Regions from separate parts of the Dietzia sp. NPDC055340 genome, predicted to be linked through region 1. Evidence: predicted binding sites of a transcription regulator. Region 1 holds the regulator's gene; each other region holds the start of a gene.
What was found. The regulator LexA, encoded in region 1, represses DNA repair genes until DNA is damaged. The targets are predictions, from matches to a motif close to CGAACANNTGTTCG.
Positions count from the first base shown of each region.

Region 2: the regulator LexA is predicted to act here: its motif matches at 1,629-1,642, upstream of ACWIFB_RS13500 (DUF222 domain-containing protein).
Region 3: the regulator LexA is predicted to act here: its motif matches at 3,107-3,120, upstream of recA (recombinase RecA).

Region 1 is NZ_JBSHML010000023.1:2,265-7,121, reverse strand. It holds gene hrpA (ATP-dependent RNA helicase HrpA) at 1-312, shown strand, start outside; gene nrdR (transcriptional regulator NrdR) at 322-777, opposite strand; gene lexA (transcriptional repressor LexA) at 1,611-2,279, shown strand; gene hflX (GTPase HflX) at 2,334-3,782, opposite strand; gene dapF (diaminopimelate epimerase) at 3,856-4,740, opposite strand.
Region 2 is NZ_JBSHML010000018.1:39,125-43,981, forward strand. It holds gene ACWIFB_RS13490 (SRPBCC family protein) at 1-970, opposite strand, end outside; gene ACWIFB_RS13495 (ArsR/SmtB family transcription factor) at 1,066-1,413, opposite strand; gene ACWIFB_RS13500 (DUF222 domain-containing protein) at 1,648-3,237, shown strand; gene ccsB (c-type cytochrome biogenesis protein CcsB) at 3,254-4,258, opposite strand; gene resB (cytochrome c biogenesis protein ResB) at 4,255-4,857, opposite strand, start outside.
Region 3 is NZ_JBSHML010000014.1:101,726-106,582, reverse strand. It holds gene miaB (tRNA (N6-isopentenyl adenosine(37)-C2)-methylthiotransferase MiaB) at 1-1,171, opposite strand, end outside; gene ACWIFB_RS11975 (regulatory protein RecX) at 1,198-1,815, opposite strand; gene recA (recombinase RecA) at 1,821-2,924, opposite strand; gene ACWIFB_RS11965 (DUF3046 domain-containing protein) at 3,150-3,344, opposite strand; gene ACWIFB_RS11960 (PspA/IM30 family protein) at 3,415-4,242, opposite strand; gene ACWIFB_RS11955 (helix-turn-helix domain-containing protein) at 4,342-4,656, opposite strand; gene ACWIFB_RS11950 (CinA family protein) at 4,725-4,857, opposite strand, start outside.

The DNA of each region.
Region 1 (4,857 bases):
GCGTCCGTGCTGCCGCATCTGGAGCGCCATGTCCGAGCCGTGTCGATGCGCCTGGATCTGGCGGAGAAGGCGCCGGGGCGCCACGCCGAACTGTCGGCACGGGTTGCCCGCTCGGAATCCACGGTCGAGGAGGCATGTGCTGTGCTTCGCGCGCGGCCGGGCGGCGCCAGAGCGATCCGTGACCTGCGGTGGATGCTGGCGGAATACCGGGTCGGGCTGTTCGCGCAGTCGCTCGGTACGGCCCAGTCGGTATCGCCGGAGCGGATCGACAAGGCTGTCCGTACCGCACTGTCCCAGAAGTCCTCGCGTTGAGCCGGCCGGCTACCGAGTGTCGCGGCGCTCTTTGAGAGCGATGATCTCTCGTTCGAAATCGTCCGCCGAACTGAACTGCTTGTATACGGAGGCGAACCTCAGATACGCGACTTCGTCCAAGTCCTGCAGCGGCCCCAGGATGGCGAGTCCGATCTCGTGCGCAGGGACCTCGGAGGCGCCTCGTGCGCGGACCGCGTCCTCGACCTGCTGCGCGAGCCTGCGGAGTGCGGCTTCCTCCACAGACCTCCCCTGGCATGCACGGCGCACGCCTCTGACCACTTTGTCGCGGCTGAAGGACTCGGTCACTCCATTGCGTTTGAGGACCGTCAGCAGAGGCGTCTCGAGAGTGGTGAACCTGTGCCCGCATTCCGAACACTCGCGACGGCGTCTGATCGCCTGCCCCTCGTCGACGGACCGGGAATCGATCACCCGGGAGTCCTCGTTGTGGCACGTCGGGCAGTACATTCCCGTTCCGCCCTTCATTGACCGGATCTCACGCCCTCAGGTGAACTGCTCACCGGGACGGAGACGGACCATGTGCCGTCTCTACTCCAGTCTAAGAGGCCGACCACCCGATCACGCGTAGGCGGGCCCGCCGAGGAAGGCCAGCGCCAGGAGCATCGCGATCCCGAAAAGGACTCCACAGACGACCAGCGCCCACGTCGGCACGTCATCCACCACTCCCACTGGCGCCGTCGCCGGCGCCTGCACGTTGCACGCGCGCACAGACCCCGCCGATCGGACCACGATCCGACGACCGGGCACGACCGGGGCAGCAGAAGTCGAACGACCGCTCGCCGGCGATCGGTCGAATGCCACACCCCGGCGCTGCACTGACTTGCGTGCCGATACCGGCCGCGCGCGATCCGTGCTCACAGCCCCACCGGCACGTCGGCCCTTCGAACGGACCACCGGCCGGGTGCGTGAGGCGCCGGACGGCAGAGCCGACGCCGGCCGCCCGCCCCGGCCCCCCGAGTCCCGGACCGGGACGACGCCGTGTTCCCCTGCGCAGACCTCGGTCCAGCTCCGCGTGAGGTGCGCGTGCGACTGAAGCTCCTGAACGGACATGGCCACTCCCTACTCGACAGACTGTGCGACACGGAATCGCACGCTTGTGTGTGTTGCCCGAAACACCTGTTCGAACTCGAACACTGCCTAGAGTTGTATCACGCGACTCCGACAGAGTCACCACCCGAGCGCGAATTTCTTCGAACAGGTGTGTGGCGCTTCGTTCCCGGCCCGTCTAGGGTGTAGACAAAGAGAGACGTCGAACATCCATTCGCCGAAGGGACATCGCGATGCCGAAACCGGACTTCGAGGCGCTCACGCCTCGTCAGAAGAGCGTGCTGCTACATATCCACGACACGGTGAAAGACCGTGGATATCCGCCCAGCATCCGGGAGATCGGCGATGCGGTGGGACTGCAGTCCACCTCCTCCGTCGCGCATCAGCTCCGGACCCTCGAGAAGAAGGGCTTTCTGACCCGGGATCCCCACAAGCCGCGGGCGGTCGACGTGCATGGCGTCCCGGGCCAGAAGTCGCGGGGTCGGCGCGCACCCACCCCGCCTCAGGGGCGCCCGTCCGGGGCAACGGAAGCGGTCTATGTTCCCGTGCTGGGGCGCATCGCCGCCGGGGGGCCGATTCTGGCTGAACAGGCGGTCGACGAAGTGTTCCCGCTACCTGCGGACCTGGTGGGGTCGGGGGAGTTGTTCATGCTCAAGGTGGTCGGCGAGTCGATGATCGACGCCGCGATCTGTGACGGCGACTATGTGGTGGTCCGTCAGCAGAACGTGGCCGACAACGGCGAGATCGTGGCCGCGATGATCGACGGGGAGGCCACGGTCAAGACCTTCCGTAAGGACGAGACGGGCGTCTGGCTACTTCCCCATAATCCCGCGTTCAGCCCCATTCCCGGCGAGCATGCGACGGTGCTCGGCAAGGTTGTCACGGTCTTCCGCAAGATGTGACGTTCACGAGAAGTCCCCAGTCCGGCCCGCGCCGCCTGCTCCCGGAACCCGGGCTCAGGCGGCGCCGCCGTGTGTGCCGTCGGCCAGGAACTCGGACACCTCGCCGGCCACCGACTGGGGCAGCCGCACCGTGATCCTCGTGCCCTCCTGCGTGTGCGCCTCAGCGAGAACCGCGCCCTCCGCGTGCACCCGGGAGATCACCTCACCCCGCCGGTAGGGCACGAGTAGCGTGACCTCAGTGTCACCGGAGGCAATGATGTCCATGATCGCCTCGAGGAGCTCGTCCATCCCCTCCCCCGTCGCGGCGGACACGAACACGCCGTCCGGAACCGCGTGATGCAGCTCGGTCAGCACCAACGGGTCTGCCGCATCGATCTTGTTGATCACGACCAACTCACGGGGCCGCTCGGCGCCCTGCTCCTCGACGACGTCGTTGATCACCCTGCGCACCGCTTCGATCTGGTGCAGCGGCATCGGATCCGAGCCATCGACCACGTGCAGGAGCAGTTCCGAATCGACGACCTCTTCCAGAGTCGATCGGAATGCCTCAACGAGTTGCGTGGGAAGGTGTCGGACGAAGCCCACGGTGTCGGTGAACACGACCGTTCGCCCGTCCGGGAGATCTGCACGCCGGGTCGTGGGGTCCAGGGTGGCGAACAGCGCGTTCTGAACGAGCACCCCGGCTCCGGTGATCCGGTTCAGGAGACTCGATTTACCGGCGTTCGTGTACCCGGCGATCGCGATCGACGGCACCGGGGTGGCACGACGGCGGTGACGCTTGGTGTCGCGAGCCTGCTTCATACCCTTGATCTCGCGTCGCAGCTTCGCCATCCGCTCACGGATCCGGCGGCGGTCGGTTTCGATCTTGGTCTCGCCGGGACCGCGCAGGCCCACCCCACCGTTGCTGCCGGCGCGGCCGCCTGCCTGCCGGGAGAGCGACTCGCCCCAACCCCGCAGCCTGGGAAGCATGTACTCCATCTGGGCCAGCGAGACCTGCGCCTTGCCTTCGCGGCTCGTGGCGTGCTGGGCGAAGATATCCAGGATCAGTGCGGTCCGGTCGATGACCTTGACGTTCACGGCTTTCTCCAGCGAGATCAGCTGGCCCGGGGTCAGCTCACCGTCACAGATTACCGTATCCGCGCCGGTGGCGGCGATCACATCCTTGAGCACGCTCACCTTGCCGGACCCGATGTACGTCGACGCATCGGGCTTGTCCCGGCGCTGGATCAGCGCGTCGCACACCTCGGACCCGGCGGTCTCCGCGAGTTGGGCGAGCTCGGCCATCGCCGCGTCGGCCTGGGCGGACGAGCCCTCGGTCCACACCCCGACGAGCACGACCCGCTCCAGTCGGAGTTGCCGGTACTCGGCATCGTTGACGTCCTGGAGCTCTGTGGACAGACCCGCGACCCGGCGCAGCGAGGAGCGTTCCTCGAGCTGCAGTTCGCCGATGGAGGGGTCGAGATTACGTAGTGGGCGGTCCGCCGCCCCGGATTCGTTAGTCATTCCCGGCCATCATCTCATACCAAGCCCGGTCATGCCGCCGGGCGCCGACCCCGGGATAGACGGAGAACATGCGCTACGACCTCCGGAATGTGCCCTCCGCGACGAGTACCGACGGGCCGGTGAGCGTGGATCCGCTCTCGGTCAGGCCGACGGCGACCTCCCCGCCCGGCACCGTGACGACGACCTCGCCGGCGGTCCGGCCGGCATCCGCGAGCGCGGCCACCGCCGTGGCGACGATTCCGGTCCCACAGGACATCGTCTCGCCCGCCCCACGTTCATGGACCCGCATCGAGACACGGCCCTCCCGCAGGGGAGTCGAGATCTCCACGTTGACCCCCTCCGGAAAGAAGTCCGTGTCGAACCCCGGTTGGCGGTGGAGGGGAAGCGCCGCAAGCTTCTCACCATCGAGCCCGGGCACGACACAGGCGAGGTGGGGATTGCCCATGTCCACCGCGATCCCGGCGAACGTCCGATCCCCGACCTGCACTGACGACAGACCGAGAAGCTCCGGCTGCCCCATATCGACACGGACTACCGCGCGATCTCCGCGGTGTTCGAGGATCCGGGCCGGTCGGGGTCCGGAACGGGTGCCGACCCGGACCTCTCCCGTCTCCGCGCGGCCGGTCGCGACCAGCGCGTGGGCGAACACCCGGACCCCGTTTCCACACATCTCGGCGATGGAGCCATCGGCGTTGCGGTAGTCCATGAACCAGTCCGCCTCGAGCACACCGTCCGGCAGCTCGGACAGGACCGCCTGTTCCACAAGCGCCCCTGCCGTGGCGATCCGCAGGATCCCATCCGCTCCGATACCCGCGCGGCGGTCGCACAGGGCACGCACGAGATCGGAGTCGAGCTCGAGCTCGGCGCGGTCGTCCGGCAGGAGAACGAAATCGTTCATGGTGCCGTGCCCCTTGATGAACGTGATCTCCGCCGGAGCCACCGACCTGTTCTGCGCCATGGGCCGAATCCTACCCAGGGGGCCCGGCGTTCCACACTGTGGAAATGCCAGATGAAGCCGTCAGAGGCGCCAACTAGAGTCTGAGCCGAGAACGATCCCCTAACAGGAGGAGAGCAT
Region 2 (4,857 bases), on a different contig from region 1:
GCACAGTTTCCTCCAGGCGCGCGTAGCTGATCTCCATGCCGTCGGTCATGCCGGTGCCCAGGATCGCGTCGCGCTGTTCGCGGCTGTCGTAGGTCACCACGAGCGAGATCAGCGTGCCACCGTCGACGGGGGTGAGCGTCTGCTCGTTGCGGGTGGGCGGGCCGTCGACGCCCTCCATCGTCTCCAGGAACACCTCGCGATGCGGTGGGTCGGTCTCCAGCAGCTCGCCGACCAGGGCGAACCCCTGGCCTTCCGTGCCGTTGGTCGGCGCGTACGCGTAGCGGTGCCGGTCCCCCGGCTTCGTGCTCGTGACACATTCGGTGAACTCCCAGCCTTCGGGCCCGTAGCACCACTGCCGCAGCAGTTCCGGATCGTGGTGGGCGGCCCACACCTGCTCCGGGGTCCCGCGCACGACCCGGCTGATCCGGACCGTGGTGTCGGACAGCAGTTGGGCGCTCGTGGCGCGGTCGGCGGCGAAGCTCCGCAGGTCGGCGAGCACGTCGTCGATCTGCCCCATGGCGGAGGTCATGCCCTCCTCCATGCCCATCTCGAGGAGTTGCTCGAGTTCGGGCAGGCTGTTGAAGTGGGTGGTCGTGGTGAGGCGCGAGCCGCCGTCCGTCTCGGCGAACTCGAAGACCATACGCATGGACGGCATGTCGGTGTTGGGCTCGCCGTCGTCGCGGGTGAAGCCGTCGAGGACCTCGAACGAGCGTCCCTCCGCGACCGCCAGGAACTCCCAGTAGCCGCCGGAGCGGTCACCGTCGGGGCCGGTCATGTAGTACTCGGACAGACCGCCGGGCGCGAGGTCGTGGCGGACGAACGTCGCGGGCCACGTGGGTGGCCCCCAGAACTTCTCGAGTTGGCGCGGGTCGGCGTAGGCGTCCCAGAGACGCCGGAGCGGAACGGTGAAATCGGCGACGACGACGAGGGTCAGCGCCTCCGGGTCCTTGGCTACTGAGGTGATGGGCATTGTGAGCCTCCAGGGATGAGATCGGCCTGCGTGGTGGGACGTGGCGGGCCAGTACCTTTCGCGGTCCTCCTTCCTCGGTTTCCGACCAGGGTCGTTCAGTCTTCGGCCAGGAACGCATCGAGGCGGTCGATACGGCCGCGCCACAGCTGTTCATAGCTGGTGAGCAGGCCCTGTGCGGTGCGGATGGTCTCGGGATTGCCGCGGATCCGGCGTTCTCGGCCGATGCGGTTGTTGCTGATCAACCCGGCCTCCTCGAGGACGTTGACGTGCTTACGGACCGCCGCGAACGACATCGCGTACCGCTCGGCGAGTTCGGAGACGGACGCCTCCTCGACGAGCGTGCGCCGGACGATGTCGCGGCGCGTGGCATCAGCCAGCGCTCGGAAGATCCGGTCGACGTCGGCATCGCTGAAGTCCGTCTCGTACGGTTGATGTAGAACCATTTGGTATCACGCTAGGCCGAACACGCCCGCCCGTCAATAGCTGACGCCGCGGAATCCTCCCGGGCCCGGCCCTTGACCTGGACTGCCCTGAAAGGGTGGTTCAGGGCACTGCAGGTCAACGCGCCGGGGCGGTCCCGAGTGCCACCCCGCCCCGCACCTGTCGCATCCCGATTCCGCCGGCCCCGACAATCCCGCCGGTCAACAATGTCGTAACTCGAACATACAGTCGATCACATGACGACCAACCACCCCTTCACCACCCAGAAGTCGGCCCCTTCGACCGAGGCGCTCACCACGCAGTTCGAGCAGAGATTCGAGCCGCCGCCGGGATTCACCACGACCACAGCCCCCGCCACCGAGGTGCTCGTCCCGGACGCTTTCAGCCGATGGGACCCCGGACAGCAACGCGGGTATCTCGCCCAACGAGTGATCAACGCCGCCGAGGGCGGCACCGTCGTCTACGCCTATGCCTGCGTTCGCAGGGCCACCGAGCACGACGAGCAGCGCGACCCGCTGGACACGGCCGCCACCATGGTGGGCGCGTCGATGGCCTTGTCGCGCCGCGGCGCATTCCGCCTCGTCGCCACAGCGGTGGAATTGATCGAGCGGCTCCCGCGAACCGCGGCACTGCTGACGACCGGATGGATCGGGGTCCACGCAGCCCACGCCATCGCCGAGGAGACCGCACTGGTCGAGGACACGCTGATCCCTGAACTCGACCGGCGCATCTGCGAGGGCCTCGCACCGACCAGGCGACGAACGCACCCGCCCAGAATCGGACCTCTCCGCAAGATGCTCAGCAAGCATGTCGCGGCCTGCGACCCCGTGGGTGCCGATGCGCGCGCACAGCAGACGCGACGTGATCAGAACGTGAGGATGACGCCCATATCGGGCGACCTCGCCCGGATCACCGCGACCCTCACCGCAGTGGACGCCATCGAGATCGCCGACCGCATCGAGGCGCTGGTACGCACCGTCCCCGCGGACGATTCCCGGACCAGCGGGCAACTCCGAGCCGCCGGCCTACTCGCCCTGAGTCGCGGCTGGACCTGTCTGCCGGAGCCCGACGGCAGCCACCCCACCGATCCGGCCGCGCAAGAGGCGGCTCGGCGGGTGATCATCCATTCCTATGACGACGGAGATCCCGACTTCCGCGGGCTGTTCCTGACGGGATACGGTCCGGTCACCGGCTACACCGCCGATGAGTTGCAGCGCATGGCGAGACGAAGGCTCGACGCGCTGGACACTCTCGCCGACCCGGACAGCGAGGGCGCGCGCCGGTACTCCCCCTCGGAGGCACTGTCCCACTTCTGCCGGGGCCGCGACGGCACTTGCGTATTTCCCGGATGCCAGACCCCGGCGGACAAGACCGACCTCGATCACATCATCCCGTTCGACCATGACGAACCCGGCCGTGGCGGTCACACGACAAGCGACGATCTCGGCTGTCTCTGCCGCACGCATCATCGCCTCAAGACCGAAGGCCTATGGGCGTACTACCGGAACACCGAAGGGGTCTACGTGTGGATCCACGGGCCGAACCATCCCGACCGGGACCCCGGGACGCGGATCATGAGCGTCCCCAACGGGCCGCTCGCGCAGTTCGCCGCACCGCGGCACCCCGAGCGCAGTTGTCTACAACAGGAGTCGGCGGAGGCCGGCCGGACCGGCGACGGCATAGCCGGGGCAGGACGCCGGCCGCACAGGCGGCAGCGCCGGCACACCGAACGGCGGTACCTGCGGGCGCAGGCCGAGCAGCGGCTCCGGCCGACGGGCGGATCCGCCGAGCAGCCGCCGGGGCAGCAGGGGCGGTCGGCAGCCTAGGCCGCGCCGCCGGGTGTCAGTTCAGGCCCGCGTACGAGTGCAGACCGGAGACCACGATGTTGATGAAGAACAGGTTGAACACCAGCACCACGAATCCGGCGATGTTGATCCACGCCGCCTTCTTCGGGCCCCAGCCGGAGGTGGCGCGAGCGTGCAGGTAGCCGGCGTACAACACCCACGAGATGAACGACACCGTCTCCTTGGGGTCCCAGCCCCAGAACCGGCCCCACGCGCTCTCGGCCCACACCGCGCCCAGCAGGATGCCCACGCCGAAGACGGGGAAGCCGATCACGGTGACGCGGTAGGCCAGCCGGTCGAGGGTCTCCGCCGCCGGCAGGGGGCGGGCCAACCCGGCAGCCCAGCCGTTCTCCTGGCCCTGCGGCTGCCACACGCGGATGAGGTACATGATCGACACGACACCCGGGACGAGCAGGATCCCCGCACCCAGCGAGATGATCGACACATGGATCGGCAGCCAGTACGAGCGCAGCGCCGGCACCACGGGTGCGGCCTCGGAGTACAGGTGCGTCCCGCCGAAGAACATGAGCACCAGCACCGGGAGCAGCAGGTACGGCCATGCCGTCTGCATCGCGGGCTTGCGCAGGAACACCAGCCCGGCGCCCACCCCGAGAATCGACGTGCCGAGGATGAACTCGTACATGTTGCCGAGCGGGAACCGGTCGGTTGCGAGTCCTCGCAGGATCAGCGACGCCACCGAGAAGACGAATCCTATGGTGATGAACAGCTGCGCGATCCGGGCCCAGCGCCGGTTCCCGGCGGCGGCCCGCTCATCGTCGGCGATTCCGGTGGAGCTGAGCGAGGTGGACTCGGTGAGCCCGGTGCCGCCGGCCGCTACGAGCTCCTTCTCCGAGACCTTGGCTACGCGGAACCCCCCGTAGTAGACCAGCGATGCGATCAGCGCCAGTACGTAGATGCCGAACGCCGTCCGGAACGCCAGATCCGAGTACGTGGACAGGGTCTCGTTGACAGGCAGCCCCTGAGCGAGAATCAAGGTATTCACCGGGTGTCGTCCTTCCGCACGGTGTCGTCGGCATCGCCGCGACTGGTTGAAGTGTGTCCCGGCTCCGCCGGATCAGGCAAGCCGTCACCGGGCAACACGGGTGTGACAGTGGATTCAGCGACCAGCCGGTCCCGGAGTGCATCGAATTCCGAGCCCCAGCCCGATCGGTCCGTCCGGGCCAGGCCCCCCAGGTCGACGCGGGTGACGTTGTCGTCGTCGATACTCACCCGGGCCCAGATTCGCCGGCGCCGCACCATCAGGCTCAACACCAGGCCGCCCATCATGACCGCGGCGAACACTCCCACCCAGATCTGTGTGGGGTCCTCGGAGACCTGGATGTTGATGAACTCCTCGGCGCCGTCGAACCGGACCTCGGTGCCGTCGGCGAGCGTCGTGGACTCGCCCGGCCGCAGGTTGACGCGCGCCTCGCGGTTGAGCAATCCCGACTCGATGAGGTCCGGCTCCAGCGAGAAGATCGACTGCGGGCGGCCGGTGTCCAGGCCGGCGTCGCCGCGGTAGACGTCGATCGCCACCGCCGGGTCGTCCATGCGCGGGAAGCGGGAGCTGAGCAGGGTGCCGTCGAACTGCGCGGTCGGCGC
Region 3 (4,857 bases), on a different contig from region 1:
TGAGTCGCTCGTACCGCTCCTGGACGACGGCCTTGGGGATCTGGTCCTCCATGGTGGCGGCCGGGGTCCCCGGGCGCGGAGAATACTGGAAGGTGAACGCGCTGGAGAATCGCGCCTTCTCGACCACGTCGAGTGTCGCCTGGAAGTCCTCCTCGGTCTCCCCGGGGAAGCCCACGATGATATCGGTGGTGATGGCGGCGTCCGGCATCGCGACGCGGACCCGGTCCAGGATGCCCAGGAACTTCTCCGAGCGGTACGACCGTCGCATCGCGCGCAGTACGCGGTCGGAACCGGACTGCAGGGGCATGTGCAGCTGCGGGCACACAGTAGGAGTGGATGCCATCGCCTCGATCACATCGTCTGTGAACTCGGCAGGGTGCGGGGAGGTGAAACGGATCCGTTCGATCCCCTCGACCCGACCGGCGGCGCGGAGCAACTTCGCGAATGCGCCCTTGTCCGAGGGCTCGTCCGGGTCGTGGAACGACCTGCCGTAGGCGTTGACGTTCTGGCCGAGGAGGGTCACCTCGATGACCCCCTCGTCGGCGAGGGCCTGGACCTCGGCGAGGACCTCGCCCGGCCGGCGGTCGACCTCTTTGCCACGTAGCGAGGGAACGATGCAGAACGTGCACGTGTTGTTGCAGCCGACGGATACCGACACCCAGCCCGCATAGGCCGAATCACGGGTCGCGGGCAGCGTCGAGGGAAAGTGCTGAAGGGAATCAGCGATCTCGACCTCGGCGCGCTCGTTGTGCCTCGAACGCTCGAGCAGGGTCGCCAGGTGGCCGAGGTTGTGGGTGCCGAACACCACGTCCACCCAGGGCGCCCGCGAGACGACGACGTCCTTGTCCTTCTGCGCCAGACACCCGCCGACGGCGATCTGCAGGCGCGGGTTGGCGTCCTTCCACGGGCGCAGATGCCCCAGCGTTCCGTAGAGTCGGTTGTCGGCGTTCTCACGCACCGCGCAGGTGTTGAAGACCACGAGGTCCGGAAGGGCGCCGGTCACCGGGTCGGCCTCCCCCTCGAAGGGGATATAGCCCGCCTCTTCCAGGACCCCGGACATCCGTTCGGAGTCATGGACGTTCATCTGGCATCCGAAGGTGCGCACCTGGTAGGTCCGCTGATCGGCGCCGTCCACCGGGGCGTCCCCGGGCGCCTGCTGCAGGTCGGTCACGAGAGAATCCACGCAGGCCAGGGTACTCAGGACGAAGCGTGGGCCGCCAACTCGGCATCCACCACGGCCATGGCCAGCCCCGTGGGATAGCCCCGCCGGGCGAGGAACGACACGAGTCGACGCCGTTCCCCGGCGCGAGCCGCTCCGCTGGCCGCGCCGGCAGGGCGTCTCGACAAACGAGCGCGCACGAGTTCCGTGGCCTGCAGACGTTCATCGGAATCGTCTATATCGGCCACCGCGTCGGCGATGTGGGCCTCCGCGACGCCCTTGTCCCGGAGCTCGCGTTCCAGGGCGCCGCGGGCTCGACCCCGCCGCCGCCGACGACCCCGCACCCATTCCGCAGCGAACTCCCCGTCGTCGATCAAGCCCCACACCCGGATGCGGTCGATCGCCTCGTCGATCGCCTCTGCCGGGTGTTCCTTCTCGGCCAGACGCCCACGTAGCTCATGCTCACTACGTGGCCGGTAGCGGAGTAACCGCAGTGCCGCCGTTGCCGCCTCGTGCGCCTCCGGAGCGAGCGGAGGCAGGTCCGACGATCCCGACGGACGGGCTTCGACCGCCGCTATTGCCGCCCGGAGCTCATCCGCATCGAGCTCCGGGCGCTGACCGGTCGCGCGCTGCCCTTCCGGGCGCGTCCGATCCATCGGCATCAGAACTCGACGGGCACCACGTCGATCGGGGCGTCCTCGTCGGACTCCGCCTCGATCTCCGCGATCTCGGCCCCAGCTCCGATGTTGAGCTTGTCCAGGATCTTGCGCTCGATCTCGTCCCGGACGGCCGGGTTCTCCTTGAGGTAGCGGCGGGCATTCTCCTTACCCTGCCCCAGCTGGTCCTGACCGTAGGTGAACCAGGAACCGGACTTCTTGATGAAGCCGTTCTCCACGCCCATGTCGATGAGCGAGCCCTCGCGGCTGATGCCCTCGCCGTAGACGATGTCGAACTCGGCGATCTTGAAGGGCGGCGCAACCTTGTTCTTGACGACCTTGACCTTGGTGCGGTTACCGACCGCGTCCGCCCCGTCCTTCAGCGTCTCGATGCGACGCACGTCCAGCCGCACCGAGGCGTAGAACTTGAGCGCCTTACCACCGGTGGTGGTCTCGGGCGAGCCGAACATCACGCCGATCTTCTCGCGAAGCTGGTTGATGAACACCGCGGTGGTCCCGGTGTTGTGCAGGGCGCCCGTCATCTTTCGCAGGGCCTGACTCATGAGGCGGGCCTGGAGTCCGACGTGACTGTCGCCCATCTCGCCCTCGATCTCCGCGCGCGGCACGAGCGCCGCAACGGAGTCGATCACCAGGATGTCGATGGCTCCGGACTTGACGAGCATGTCCGCGATCTCGAGCGCCTGCTCGCCGGTATCCGGCTGAGAGACGATGAGGTTGTCCGTATCCACGCCGAGCTTGCGTGCGTACTCCGGATCGAGTGCGTGTTCCGCATCGATGAACGCCGCGATACCACCGGCGGCCTGGGCGTTGGCGACAGCGTGGAGGGCCACGGTGGTCTTACCCGAGGACTCCGGACCGTAGATCTCCACGACACGGCCACGGGGGAATCCGCCGACCCCGAGCGCCACGTCCAGCGACAGTGCGCCGGAGGGGATGACCTGGACCGGCGGCCGATTGTCGTCTCCCAACCGCATGACGGAGCCCTTGCCGTAGGCCTTGTCGATCTGGGCCAGGGCCAGTTCGAGTGCCTGCTCACGATTCTGCGCGGCGCCGGGCTTGCCCGTGCCCGTCTTGGCCTTAGCTGCCATGTGTCTGCTCCGTTCGTGCTCGACCTCCGGCGCCTCGCCGATCGGTCTGTGTGGTTTCACTCGCGGACGTTACGGGCCGGGTACGACACGAAGCGCCATACGAGGCCCGGCGACCGTCTCCTGTGGACTGGTGACGCCCTGTGGACAGCGGGGGCCCGCCGTCATCCGTGTTCCAGTGTAGGGGAACGTCTGTTCGACGTCGAACGACACGCCGTACATATGGCGCTAGCGCAACTGTTCGGGGACGTCGAACTCGTCACAGAGCGCGAGCCAGACCTGCTTGACCGATTGTCCTCCATCGATCGCCTCATGGGCGGTACGGCCACCGCACGCGGCCAGATGGTGCGTCCGCACGAGGTGGTCCGCGCGGAGTTCACCGAAGGCCTCCACCGTTCTGGCGTTGAACTCGGTCAGTGTCACCCGCTGCACCTCCCTGTTCGGACGACAACGGGCCGCCGGCGAACCCGCCGACGGCCCGTGTGCCTCCAGATCACTGCTGTTCGGTCTGCGCCTGCTGCTGGGGCGGTGTGGCCGGCTGCGCTTGGCCCTGTCCGAGCTGACCGGAGGAGCCGCTGCCCTGGCCGAGCTGGCCGCCCTCCGCCTGCATCGACGCCCGGATCTGCTCGAGCCGACTGTGGCCCGCCATCTGCGTGGACGCCTGCTCGATCTCCATCATCCGGCCCTGGACCGAGTTCTGGGCGAGCTCCGCGGAGCCGAGTGCGTTGGCGTAACGCTTCTCGATCTTGTCGCGGACCTGATCGAGGTTCGGGGTGTTACCACCGGACGACAGCTCCGACATCGACTGCAGGGAGGCACTGACCTGCTCCTGCATCTTGGCCTGCTCGAGCTGGCTGAGGAGCTTGGTGCGCTCTGCGACCTTCTGCTGGAGCACCATGGCGTTCTGCTCGACGGCCTTCTTCGCCTGACCGGCGGCCTGAAGAGACTGATCGTGCAGACCCTTGAGGTCCTCCACGTTCTGCTCCGCGGTGACGAGCTGCGCCGCGAACGCCTCGGCGGCGTTCTCGTACTCGGTGGCCTTCTGCACGTCACCGTTCTGACGGGCCTGGTCCGACATCTGCAGCGCCTGACGGGTAGACCCCTGGAGCTTCTCGATGTCCGCGAGTTGCCGGTTCAGTTTCATCTCGAGCTGGCGCTGGTTACCGATGACGGCCGCGGCCTGCTGTGAGAGCTGCTGGTGCTGACGCTGCGCGTCGGCGATGGCCTGCTGGATCTGCACCTTCGGATCGGCGTGTTCGTCGATCTTCGAATCGAACAACGCCATGAGGTAGCGCCATGCCTTGGAAAACGGATTGGCCATCGCTGCGTTTAGTCCTTCTGCCGATTCGGACGACGGGTCTGTTCTACGGTACCGAACGCCGTCATGGGTGGACCACCTGGAGTTGTCCCGGAAAGGGAATCAGGCTGCGAGCACGGGCTCGGTGAACGTGCCCGGTGGCGAGACCTCCAGCGCCGCGCGGATGAGGATCTCGCCGAGCGACACCTCCAGCGCTCCGGAGATCGACGCAAGCAATTCGCTGGAGGCCTCCTTGCGCCCCCGCTCGATCTCGGAGAGATATCCGGGGCTGACCCTCGCCGCGTCGGCTACATCCCGCAGGGTCCGACCTGACTCCCCGCGCAGGCCACGCAGAACCGTCCCGAGGGTCTCGCGCAACAACGGCGGGGCGCTGGGCTGGTCGGGGCGGGGCAGTGTGGTCATCTGGATGTTCGGCATCACCGGGTACAACGCGTCACCTTCCGGATTCGTTCCCACTTTCCCGATCCCCGTCGCAGGACGTCCGTTCATCGATCCCGCCCTCCGTTCCCGCCGGCCGGGCGGGCCCCGGCCGCCACCTCGGTGACCAGCGACATCGCCGCGTCGCACGCCTGGTCGCGGATCCGCCGTCGATCACCGGCGAGCGCCAACCGCACCGAC